Regions from separate parts of the Halobacillus sp. Marseille-Q1614 genome, predicted to be linked through region 3. Evidence: a T-box and tRNA genes for the amino acid it is inferred to sense, from the RefSeq annotation. Region 3 holds a T-box; the other regions hold tRNA genes.

Region 1 (3,250 bases), 350 kb from region 3:
TAACGTCATTAAGAAAAGAGAAGAAGTCGGTAAATTTACAAGCCGCAGGCAGCTTAAGGACATTCCGCGTCTCGGCGCCAAAACGTTTGAGCAGAGTATCGGTTTCCTTCGTGTATTAGAAGGAGAAGAGCCGTTGGATAAAACATCGATCCACCCGGAATCTTATAAAGCCGCTTACTCATTACTAAAAGAAATCAATGCTTCCCCAAGCGATTTAGGAAATCAAGAGGTCAGGGAAAAGCTGTCAGGACTCAATTTATCAGAGATGGCTGAAAAGCTTGGAACAGGAGAGCCTACCTTGAAGGATATTGTAAAGGCACTGGCCGAACCAGGCCGTGACCCAAGGGATGACCTGCCGAAGCCATTGTTAAAAACAAATGTATTATCGATGGAAGACTTAGAGCAGGGAATGGAATTAGAGGGGACCGTTCGAAATGTTGTCGATTTTGGAGTATTTGTGGATATCGGCGTAAAACAGGATGGGCTCGTTCACATTTCCAAGCTTTCCAATAAGTTCGTTAAGCACCCAATGGACGTCGTATCCGTCGGTGATGTCGTCACCGTATGGGTGGATAATGTAGACGCCCAAAAACAGCGGATCGCGCTGACTATGGTGAACAAATAATCATACCTGCCTGGGAGACACCACGTCTTCCGGGCTTTTTTATTTTAAACGACGTCGGTAAAAATACCAGCACTGATTTAACATTTTAATCTGATACTTATCCTTATTTAAAAATGCATTGGACATTTGCTTCTGTAACCAACGAGGCACAGAAATCTCCTCCCTTTGAAATTAGGAATCATCCCATTTATAATAAGTTATGCGTAAAAGAAGAAGGATGTGTCACCATGACGATGTCAGAAAAGCAGCTGCATGAATGGACAAACCAGATATCCCTCGATTTTTTTGGGAAGCCATTTATTGATCGTGTAACCATTAACCCCAGACTTCGCACAACAGGCGGACGGTATATTCCTTCTAAACGAGTTATCGAGCTCAACGGAAAATATTTAAAAGAGCTGGGCGAAGAGGAATTCCAGGGCATCATAAAGCATGAACTCTGTCATTATCATCTTCATATAGAAGGAAAAGGCTTTTCGCATGGGGATCAATCTTTTAAAGAACTGCTGAAAAAAACAGGGTCGCCGCGGTACTGTAAACCGCTGCCTTCTGATCTGGATAAAACACTCATATATAAATGCACAGACTGCGGACAAAGCTATAGAAGGAAGAGGAAGATCGATACGTCCCGCTATGTTTGCGGAAAATGTAGAGGAAAGTTAAAAAAACAGTAAAAATCCATTGACGAAATATGTAGTCCATGTTAAATTAAATAAGCCCTGAACAAAGGGGAGTGAAGAGCAGACAAGCTGCTTTAAATTACATAAAAAATAATATTGACACAAGCCTATAAATGTTATATTATATATAACGTCGCTGACATTGTCAGTTTGAAATTTATTCCACAGTAGCTCAGTGGTAGAGCAATCGGCTGTTAACCGATCGGTCGTAGGTTCAAATCCTACCTGTGGAGCCATTACGGAGAAGTACTCAAGTGGCTGAAGAGGCGCCCCTGCTAAGGGTGTAGGTCGCGCAAGCGGCGCGAGGGTTCAAATCCCTCCTTCTCCGCCATTTTTTATTGTTCTAAACGGCCCGTTGGTCAAGCGGTTAAGACACCGCCCTTTCACGGCGGTAACACGGGTTCGAATCCCGTACGGGTCACTTTCATACATACACTTCAGGTCCGGGTCCGGTAGTTCAGTTGGTTAGAATGCCTGCCTGTCACGCAGGAGGTCGCGGGTTCGAGTCCCGTCCGGACCGCCATTTAGTTGGGCCATAGCCAAGCGGTAAGGCAACGGTTTTTGGTACCGTCATGCGCTGGTTCGAATCCAGCTGGCCCAGCCATTTTGTGTGTGAAAAGGGTTGACAAACCTTTTGAGAAGTTATATGATATTCCTTGTGCTTCAAACAAAGCATAACTAAATATTCTCAAGCTGTTACGAAATTATTTCTTTTATTAAGAGCCATTAGCTCAGTTGGTAGAGCATCTGACTTTTAATCAGAGGGTCGGAGGTTCGAGCCCTCCATGGCTCACCATTTTCTTGCGGGTGTGGTGGAATTGGCAGACACGCTAGATTTAGGATCTAGTGCTTCACGGCGTGGGGGTTCAAGTCCCTCCACCCGCACTTAGTAATTAGCTTTTGCAAATTGCTTGATCAATTAGCGGTCGTGGCGGAATCGGCAGACGCGCTAGGTTGAGGGCCTAGTGGGGGCAACCCCGTGGAGGTTCAAGTCCTCTCGGCCGCACTAAGCTTTTTCAAAAAAAGTATTGCAATTCAAGCTGGAGCATGATATATTAGAATATGTCGCTTCAAAAGGCGCCCGTAGCTCAATTGGATAGAGCGTCTGACTACGGATCAGAAGGTTAGGGGTTCGACTCCTCTCGGGCGCGCCATTTACTTACGGGAAGTAGCTCAGCTTGGTAGAGCACTTGGTTTGGGACCAAGGGGTCGCAGGTTCGAATCCTGTCTTCCCGACCATGAGAGTTCTATCATAACGCTGGAAATCTACTTATCACTTAATTTAATATTGCGGGTGTAGTTTAGTGGTAAAACCTCAGCCTTCCAAGCTGATGATGAGGGTTCGATTCCCTTCACCCGCTCCATTATAAGCTGTTGAATGCCATTTGGGGCCTGTAGCTCAGCTGGTTAGAGCGCACGCCTGATAAGCGTGAGGTCGGTGGTTCGAGTCCACTCAGGCCCACCATTAAGCATTTTGATCTTTGAAAACTGAACGAACCAACCAGTACGTCAATTTATTCTTTCTATTATATAGAGAGAATTCAAACAAGCACATTCGGTGTGCAAATGAGCAAGTCAAACTACTTTTATGGAGAGTTTGATCCTGGCTCAGGACGAACGCTGGCGGCGTGCCTAATACATGCAAGTCGAGCGCAGGAAGCTAACTGATCCCCTTCGGGGGTGACGTTAGTGGAATGAGCGGCGGACGGGTGAGTAACACGTGGGCAACCTGCCTGTAAGACCGGAATAACCCCGGGAAACCGGGGCTAATGCCGGGTAATCTCCTCCCTCGCATGAGGGAAGAGTAAAAGATGGCTTTCTGAGCTATCGCTTACAGATGGGCCCGCGGCGCATTAGCTAGTTGGTGAGGTAACGGCTCACCAAGGCGACGATGCGTAGCCGACCTGAGAGGGTGATCGGCCACACTGGGACTGAGACACGGCCC
Region 2 (3,250 bases), 1.1 Mb from region 3:
TACCAAAAACACAGGTCTCTGCGAAGCCGTAAGGCGAAGTATAGGGGCTGACACCTGCCCGGTGCTGGAAGGTTAAGGGGATGCGTTAGCTTTTAGCGAAGCGTTGAACCGAAGCCCCAGTAAACGGCGGCCGTAACTATAACGGTCCTAAGGTAGCGAAATTCCTTGTCGGGTAAGTTCCGACCCGCACGAAAGGTGCAACGACTTGGGCACTGTCTCAACGAGAGACCCGGTGAAATTATACTATGCGTGAAGATGCGCATTACCCGCGACAGGACGGAAAGACCCCGTGGAGCTTTACTGTAGCCTGATATTGAATGTTGGTACAGCTTGTACAGGATAGGTGGGAGCCTGAGAAGCCGGAGCGCTAGCTTCGGTGGAGGCGCTGGTGGGATACCACCCTGGCTGTACGGACATTCTAACCCAGGACCGTGATCCGGTCCGGAGACAGTGTCAGGTGGGCAGTTTGACTGGGGCGGTCGCCTCCCAAAGAGTAACGGAGGCGCCCAAAGGTTCCCTCAGAATGGTTGGAAATCATTCGCAGAGTGTAAAGGCACAAGGGAGCTTGACTGCGAGACCTACAAGTCGAGCAGGGACGAAAGTCGGGCTTAGTGATCCGGCGGTACCGTATGGAAGGGCCGTCGCTCAACGGATAAAAGCTACCCCGGGGATAACAGGCTTATCTCCCCCAAGAGTCCACATCGACGGGGAGGTTTGGCACCTCGATGTCGGCTCATCGCATCCTGGGGCTGTAGTCGGTCCCAAGGGTTGGGCTGTTCGCCCATTAAAGCGGTACGCGAGCTGGGTTCAGAACGTCGTGAGACAGTTCGGTCCCTATCCGTCGTGGGCGTTGGAAATCTGAAAGGAGCTGTCCTTAGTACGAGAGGACCGGGATGGACACACCGCTGGTGTACCAGTTGTTCCGCCAGGAGCATCGCTGGGTAGCTACGTGTGGACGGGATAAGTGCTGAAAGCATCTAAGCATGAAGCCCCCCTTGAGATGAGATTTCCCCTAACAATAAGTTAGTAAGATTCCTCAGAGACGATGAGGTCGATAGGTCCGAGGTGGACGCGTGGTGACACGTGGAGCTGACGGATACTAATCAATCGATGACTTAACTTTAAAAGAAAAGCGAAAACGCTTAGGCGTTGCCGCTAGACATTCCTTGGTTTGATTCCATCAGTCTTATCCAGTTTTGAGGGTTTACTAAAAAGTTTTAAAATAACCCTTGATATTTTCTCAAAAGGACAATATAATATATCTTGTCCCTAAAAAAGAAACAGATCAATAGATCTGGTGACGATAGCGAAGAGGTCACACCTGTTCCCATGCCGAACACAGTAGTTAAGCTCTTCAGCGCCGATGGTAGTCGGGTATACCCCCGTGAGAGTAGGACGTCGCCAGGTTGATATTATTCCACAGTAGCTCAGTGGTAGAGCAATCGGCTGTTAACCGATCGGTCGTAGGTTCGAATCCTACCTGTGGAGCCATTACGGAGAGCTGTCCGAGCTGGCCGAAGGAGCACGATTGGAATTCGTGTAAACCGTTCACGCGGTTTCGAGGGTTCGAATCCCTCGCTCTCCGCCATTAACATCATAACGTTTGGCCCGTTGGTCAAGTGGTTAAGACACCGCCCTTTCACGGCGGTAACACGGGTTCGAATCCCGTACGGGTCACCACTTCCTGGAGGATTAGCTCAGCTGGGAGAGCACTTGCCTTACAAGCAAGGGGTCGCAGGTTCGAGCCCTGCATCCTCCACCATTGAAAATCTAATGGGAATATAATTTCCCACAATATCGCGGGGTAGAGCAGTTCGGTAGCTCGTCGGGCTCATAACCCGGAGGTCGCAGGTTCAAATCCTGCCCCCGCAACCAAATTATTTATATTGGTCCGGTAGTTCAGTTGGTTAGAATGCCTGCCTGTCACGCAGGAGGTCGCGGGTTCGAGTCCCGTCCGGACCGCCACTGATTACATTATTATACATAAGCTAGTTCAATATTTGAAAATGATAAACTATCATTTGTCTGGCTCGGTAGCTCAGTCGGTAGAGCAACGGACTGAAAATCCGTGTGTCGGCGGTTCGATTCCGTCCCGAGCCACCATTTTTTGACTAGCCGGCCTAGCTCAATTGGTAGAGCAACTGACTTGTAATCAGTAGGTTGGGGGTTCAAGTCCTCTGGCCGGCACCACTTTTAACGTGGAGGGATAGCGAAGTTGGCCAAACGCGGCGGACTGTAAATCCGCTCCCATCGGGTTCGTAGGTTCGAGTCCTACTCCCTCCACCATTTTAATTTTATTATTCAAATAGGGGTATAGTTTAATGGTAAAACTACGGTCTCCAAAACCGTCAATGTGGGTTCGATTCCTACTACCCCTGCTTTCATTATGGCGGTTGTGGCGAAGTGGTTAACGCACCGGATTGTGGTTCCGGCATTCGTGGGTTCGATTCCCATCAGCCGCCCCATTTTTTTATCTAAAAATGTTGGGCCATAGCCAAGCGGTAAGGCAACGGTTTTTGGTACCGTCATGCGCTGGTTCGAATCCAGCTGGCCCAGCCATTATGCGAGAGTAGTTCAGTGGTAGAACACCACCTTGCCAAGGTGGGGGTCGCGGGTTCGAATCCCGTCTCTCGCTCTTGAAAAGCTTCATAATTGCTACATCGAAGAATATAATATATTATTCAATTAGTGGCGGCATAGCCAAGCGGTAAGGCAGAGGACTGCAACTCCTTTATCACCGGTTCGATTCCGGTTGCCGCCTCCAATATGCCGGTGTGGCGGAATTGGCAGACGCGCACGACTCAAAATCGTGTTCCTCACGGAGTGTCGGTTCGACCCCGACCACCGGTACTTAAACGAAAATTATAATAAAAAAACCTAGACGTTTCTATTTTGTAGAAGCGTCTTTTTGTTTTATAAAATAATCATCAAGAGTCCAAAGCGCTCACTGTTACTTTGTATTACCACCTTTATTCGTAAAAGCTTTAAAGCACTACAAATACAACTAAGGGCGCAGGTCATATTAGTTTAATTCTCGACAATTTCCTTCTTGATACTAGTGGTATGTAATCATTTTTTATAAAAAGAAAGATAATCAGTTTTACCTGAGGTTTCAAGGGAAAACAATTTACGGCTGGCAAGTGAGTTAACTTTTGAGAGCGCTTACAAAAATGAGGAGGATACCAAATGAAATTAAAGTCTCTTGTTGCAGCCCTGGTGATTGCTTTAGTAAGTACGTTTGTTCTTGCCC
Region 3 (3,250 bases):
TTAAAACAAACGGAACCAACCTTTGATACACAAAGAAAAAGCCCGAGCCTAAGCCCGGACTTTTGTTATCAGTTATTTAATAACTTCTTTTCCCCCCATATAGGGACGAAGGACTTCAGGAATAACGACAGATCCATCTTCCTGCTGGTAGTTTTCCAAAATGGCTGCAACAGTACGGCCGATGGCAAGACCGGAACCATTGAGTGTATGGACGAATTCAGGCTTGCCTTTTTCTTCGCGTCGGAAACGGATGCCTGCCCGGCGCGCCTGGAAATCTTCAAAATTAGAGCAGGAGCTGATTTCGCGGTACGTATCATTGCTTGGAATCCACACTTCGATATCGTACTTTTTAGCGGCTGTGAAGCCTAAATCGCCTGTACACATACTCATAACCCTGTAAGGCAGTTTAAGCAGCTGTAGAACCTTCTCAGCGTGTCCTGTTAAAGCTTCTAGTACTTCATAAGAGTCTTCCGGTTTGACCAGCTGTACAAGCTCTACTTTATTGAACTGGTGCTGGCGGATCAGCCCTCTAGTGTCACGTCCTGCAGATCCAGCTTCAGAACGGAAGTTGGTGCTGAAGGCTACGAATTTCTGCGGCAGGTCTTCGGCTTTTAATATTTCTTCACGATGATAGTTTGTAACCGGCACTTCAGCTGTCGGTACGAGGAAGTAATCCCAGTCTTCGATCTTAAAAGCGTCCTCTTCGAATTTAGGCAGCTGTCCTGTACCTGTCATTGACGTACGGTTTACCATTTGCGGCGGAAGCATTTCCTGATAGCCATGCTCATCCGCGTGGAGATCCATCATAAAGTTAAGTAAAGCGCGTTCTAAGCGTGCGCCTAAACCTTTATAAAAGACAAAACGGCTTCCAGTAACTTTTGCAGCTCTTTCAAAATCTACAATATCTAAATCAGCGGCTACATCCCAGTGAGCTTTGGCTTCAAAGTCAAACGCTGGAATCTCTCCCCACTTGCGGGCTTCAATGTTGTCGTCTTCATCTTCTCCGACAGGAACACTCTCGTCTGGAATGTTAGGGATGGATAAGAGCATCGTATCCAGGCGTTCTTCCACCTGCTTAAGCTCACCGTCTAATTCTTTAATGCGGTCCCCTACTTCACGCATTTCTTTAATTTTATCATCGGCGTCCTGCTTGTTCCTTTTCAATTGAGAAATTTCTTTGGAAACGTCATTGCGGCGGGCTTTCAGCTCTTCTGATTCTTGGATAAGCTCCCGTCGTCTCACATCCAATTCTTCAAAAGCATCAAGCTCGGATAAATCTTCTCCTCGTTTTTGGAGCTTTTGTTTTACTTCTTCAAAATTCTGGCGTAAAAATTTTAAATCCAGCATATAAGCTTCCTCCTTTTAAATAAAGTGGCTTGTTACGTTGTGTAAGCAGGAAATTCACTCGCTTTCCGCGGACGAACGGTTAAGCCTCCCCGCATACTTCGGGGTCTTGCCCGCCCATTTTCTCACGCAGGAGTCTCACAAATTTCCTTTCCCACAATAACCTTTGAAAAGGTCCTAAAAATTAAAAAACCCCCGCCCCCTTATTAAATAAAGGGACGAGAGCTTGGTTATAAATTCCCGCGATACCACCCTGGTTGGAGATACTTGATCTCCCGGCTTCACTCCTAACGGCGAGTACCGATTTGCCCTACTAAAAGAGTTCAGGCAAACAACTCAAGGATGGATTCACTACTTTTCTTCATCAGTTCACACCAGCCACTGACTCTCTTTAGAAAGAAAGAATAGCTACTATTTCCTATCAACGTGTTAGCTTATTTGTTCTTGCACATAAATATAGACGATCTGCGATTAAGATGCAAGGGATTTTTTAGACATTTCCACCATTTTTACAAAATGCTCTGTAATTCTATGGTCATCTGTTAACTCAGGGTGGAAAGAACATGCCAGCAAATGACCCTGCTGAGCGGCTACAATGTTCCCATTATACGTCGCAAGCACTTCTGTGTTTTCCCCTACGCCTTCGATATAGGGTGCACGAATAAAGACTGCATTATACTGATCGGCGACTCCTTTAATATCAAGAGGAGCTTCAAAGCTTTCCCGCTGACGGCCAAAAGCATTGCGGCGTACGCGAATATCCATTAATCCTAAGTGAACATCGTAAGAACCGTCGATTTCAGAAGCTAGCAGGATCAGCCCTGCGCACGTTCCGAAAACAGGTTTTCCTTGTTTTCCGAACTGACGGATCGGCTCAAGGAAATTATATTTATCGATTAAACGGCGGATGGTTGTGCTTTCCCCGCCCGGGATGATTAAACCATCAACTTCTTCAAGCTGTTCCACTCTTTTGACGATAACACCTTTGGCTCCTGATGCTTCTACGGAACGGATATGTTCACGAAAAGCACCTTGAAGTCCCAAAACGCCAATCGTAGTCATGATGCATTTCTCCTTTTATTTATGCTTGTCTGAATTAGCGGATGGGTCCGCTTTTTTTATGCGTGTCGTGTCTAAACTGGTCACTTCCGCTTTTCTTGGTGTCCAGCTGCAGTGACCAGACACTCGCGGCATAAGCAACCCTCCGCCGGGAAGGAGGATCACTTCCCTTTGGCGTTCTGCTTATGCGTTTCGTGTCTAAACGGTCACTTCCGCTTTTCTTGGTGTCCAGCTGCAGTGACCAGACACTCGCGGCATAAGCAACCCTCCGCCGGGAAGGAGGATCACTTCCCTTTGGCGTTTTGCTTATACGTTTCGTGTCTAAACGGTCACTTCCGCTTTTCTACTTTATTGAGATCTGTCCTGCATGCGCTGGTCTGGAGTTAGGGTGTTCATTTCAATGCCTTTCATAGCTGTTCCCAGGCCTTTTGAAATTTCAGCGATTAATTTATAGTCATCATAGTGTGTGGTCGCTTCAACAATCGCACGTGCGAATTTTGCTGGGTTGTCTGACTTGAAGATACCGGATCCAACGAATACGCCGTCAGCTCCTAATTGCATCATTAGGGATGCGTCAGCTGGTGTAGCGATTCCGCCTGCTGCGAAGTTTACGACTGGAAGACGTCCTTCTTCACGAATTTCAAGCAGAAGATCAAATGGTGCGCCATTTTCTTTAGCATATACCATAACTTCATCTTCAGACATGCTTTGAAGCTGACGGATTTGAGATTGCACCTGACGCATGTGGCTTACGGCTTCTACGATGTTGCCTGTACCTGGTTCACCTTTTGTACGGAGCATAGACGCACCTTCACGGATACGGCGGGTTGCTTCGCCTAAGTTACGG

What was found. The T-box of region 3 lies ahead of serS (serine--tRNA ligase). A T-box ahead of a tRNA ligase gene usually reads a tRNA of that ligase, here a tRNA-Ser.
Region 1: it encodes a tRNA-Ser, which carries the amino acid that the T-box ahead of serS (serine--tRNA ligase) is inferred to sense. The anticodon was not compared.
Region 2: it encodes a tRNA-Ser, which carries the amino acid that the T-box ahead of serS (serine--tRNA ligase) is inferred to sense. The anticodon was not compared.

What each region holds. Positions count from the first base shown of each region.
Region 1 is NZ_CADDWH010000001.1:2,848,854-2,852,103, reverse strand. Features, by position in the region: gene HUS26_RS14185 (Tex family protein) at 1-625, shown strand, start outside; gene cmpA (cortex morphogenetic protein CmpA) at 665-775, opposite strand; gene HUS26_RS14175 (SprT family protein) at 853-1,299, shown strand; tRNA gene HUS26_RS14170 (tRNA-Asn) at 1,467-1,541, shown strand; tRNA gene HUS26_RS14165 (tRNA-Ser) at 1,546-1,636, shown strand; tRNA gene HUS26_RS14160 (tRNA-Glu) at 1,655-1,726, shown strand; tRNA gene HUS26_RS14155 (tRNA-Asp) at 1,752-1,828, shown strand; tRNA gene HUS26_RS14150 (tRNA-Gln) at 1,835-1,909, shown strand; tRNA gene HUS26_RS14145 (tRNA-Lys) at 2,026-2,101, shown strand; tRNA gene HUS26_RS14140 (tRNA-Leu) at 2,109-2,190, shown strand; tRNA gene HUS26_RS14135 (tRNA-Leu) at 2,228-2,311, shown strand; tRNA gene HUS26_RS14130 (tRNA-Arg) at 2,383-2,459, shown strand; tRNA gene HUS26_RS14125 (tRNA-Pro) at 2,468-2,544, shown strand; tRNA gene HUS26_RS14120 (tRNA-Gly) at 2,596-2,669, shown strand; tRNA gene HUS26_RS14115 (tRNA-Ile) at 2,694-2,770, shown strand; rRNA gene HUS26_RS14110 (16S ribosomal RNA) at 2,891-3,250, shown strand, end outside.
Region 2 is NZ_CADDWH010000001.1:2,077,087-2,080,336, reverse strand. Features, by position in the region: rRNA gene HUS26_RS10550 (23S ribosomal RNA) at 1-1,123, shown strand, start outside; rRNA gene rrf (5S ribosomal RNA) at 1,294-1,407, shown strand; tRNA gene HUS26_RS10540 (tRNA-Asn) at 1,417-1,491, shown strand; tRNA gene HUS26_RS10535 (tRNA-Ser) at 1,496-1,588, shown strand; tRNA gene HUS26_RS10530 (tRNA-Glu) at 1,606-1,680, shown strand; tRNA gene HUS26_RS10525 (tRNA-Val) at 1,687-1,762, shown strand; tRNA gene HUS26_RS10520 (tRNA-Met) at 1,799-1,875, shown strand; tRNA gene HUS26_RS10515 (tRNA-Asp) at 1,889-1,965, shown strand; tRNA gene HUS26_RS10510 (tRNA-Phe) at 2,028-2,103, shown strand; tRNA gene HUS26_RS10505 (tRNA-Thr) at 2,115-2,190, shown strand; tRNA gene HUS26_RS10500 (tRNA-Tyr) at 2,201-2,286, shown strand; tRNA gene HUS26_RS10495 (tRNA-Trp) at 2,308-2,378, shown strand; tRNA gene HUS26_RS10490 (tRNA-His) at 2,390-2,465, shown strand; tRNA gene HUS26_RS10485 (tRNA-Gln) at 2,485-2,559, shown strand; tRNA gene HUS26_RS10480 (tRNA-Gly) at 2,564-2,635, shown strand; tRNA gene HUS26_RS10475 (tRNA-Cys) at 2,691-2,764, shown strand; tRNA gene HUS26_RS10470 (tRNA-Leu) at 2,769-2,850, shown strand; gene HUS26_RS10465 (hypothetical protein) at 3,187-3,250, shown strand, end outside.
Region 3 is NZ_CADDWH010000001.1:3,198,318-3,201,567, forward strand. Features, by position in the region: gene serS (serine--tRNA ligase) at 73-1,347, opposite strand; T-box leader at 1,556-1,778, opposite strand; gene pdxT (pyridoxal 5'-phosphate synthase glutaminase subunit PdxT) at 1,816-2,406, opposite strand; gene pdxS (pyridoxal 5'-phosphate synthase lyase subunit PdxS) at 2,752-3,250, opposite strand, start outside.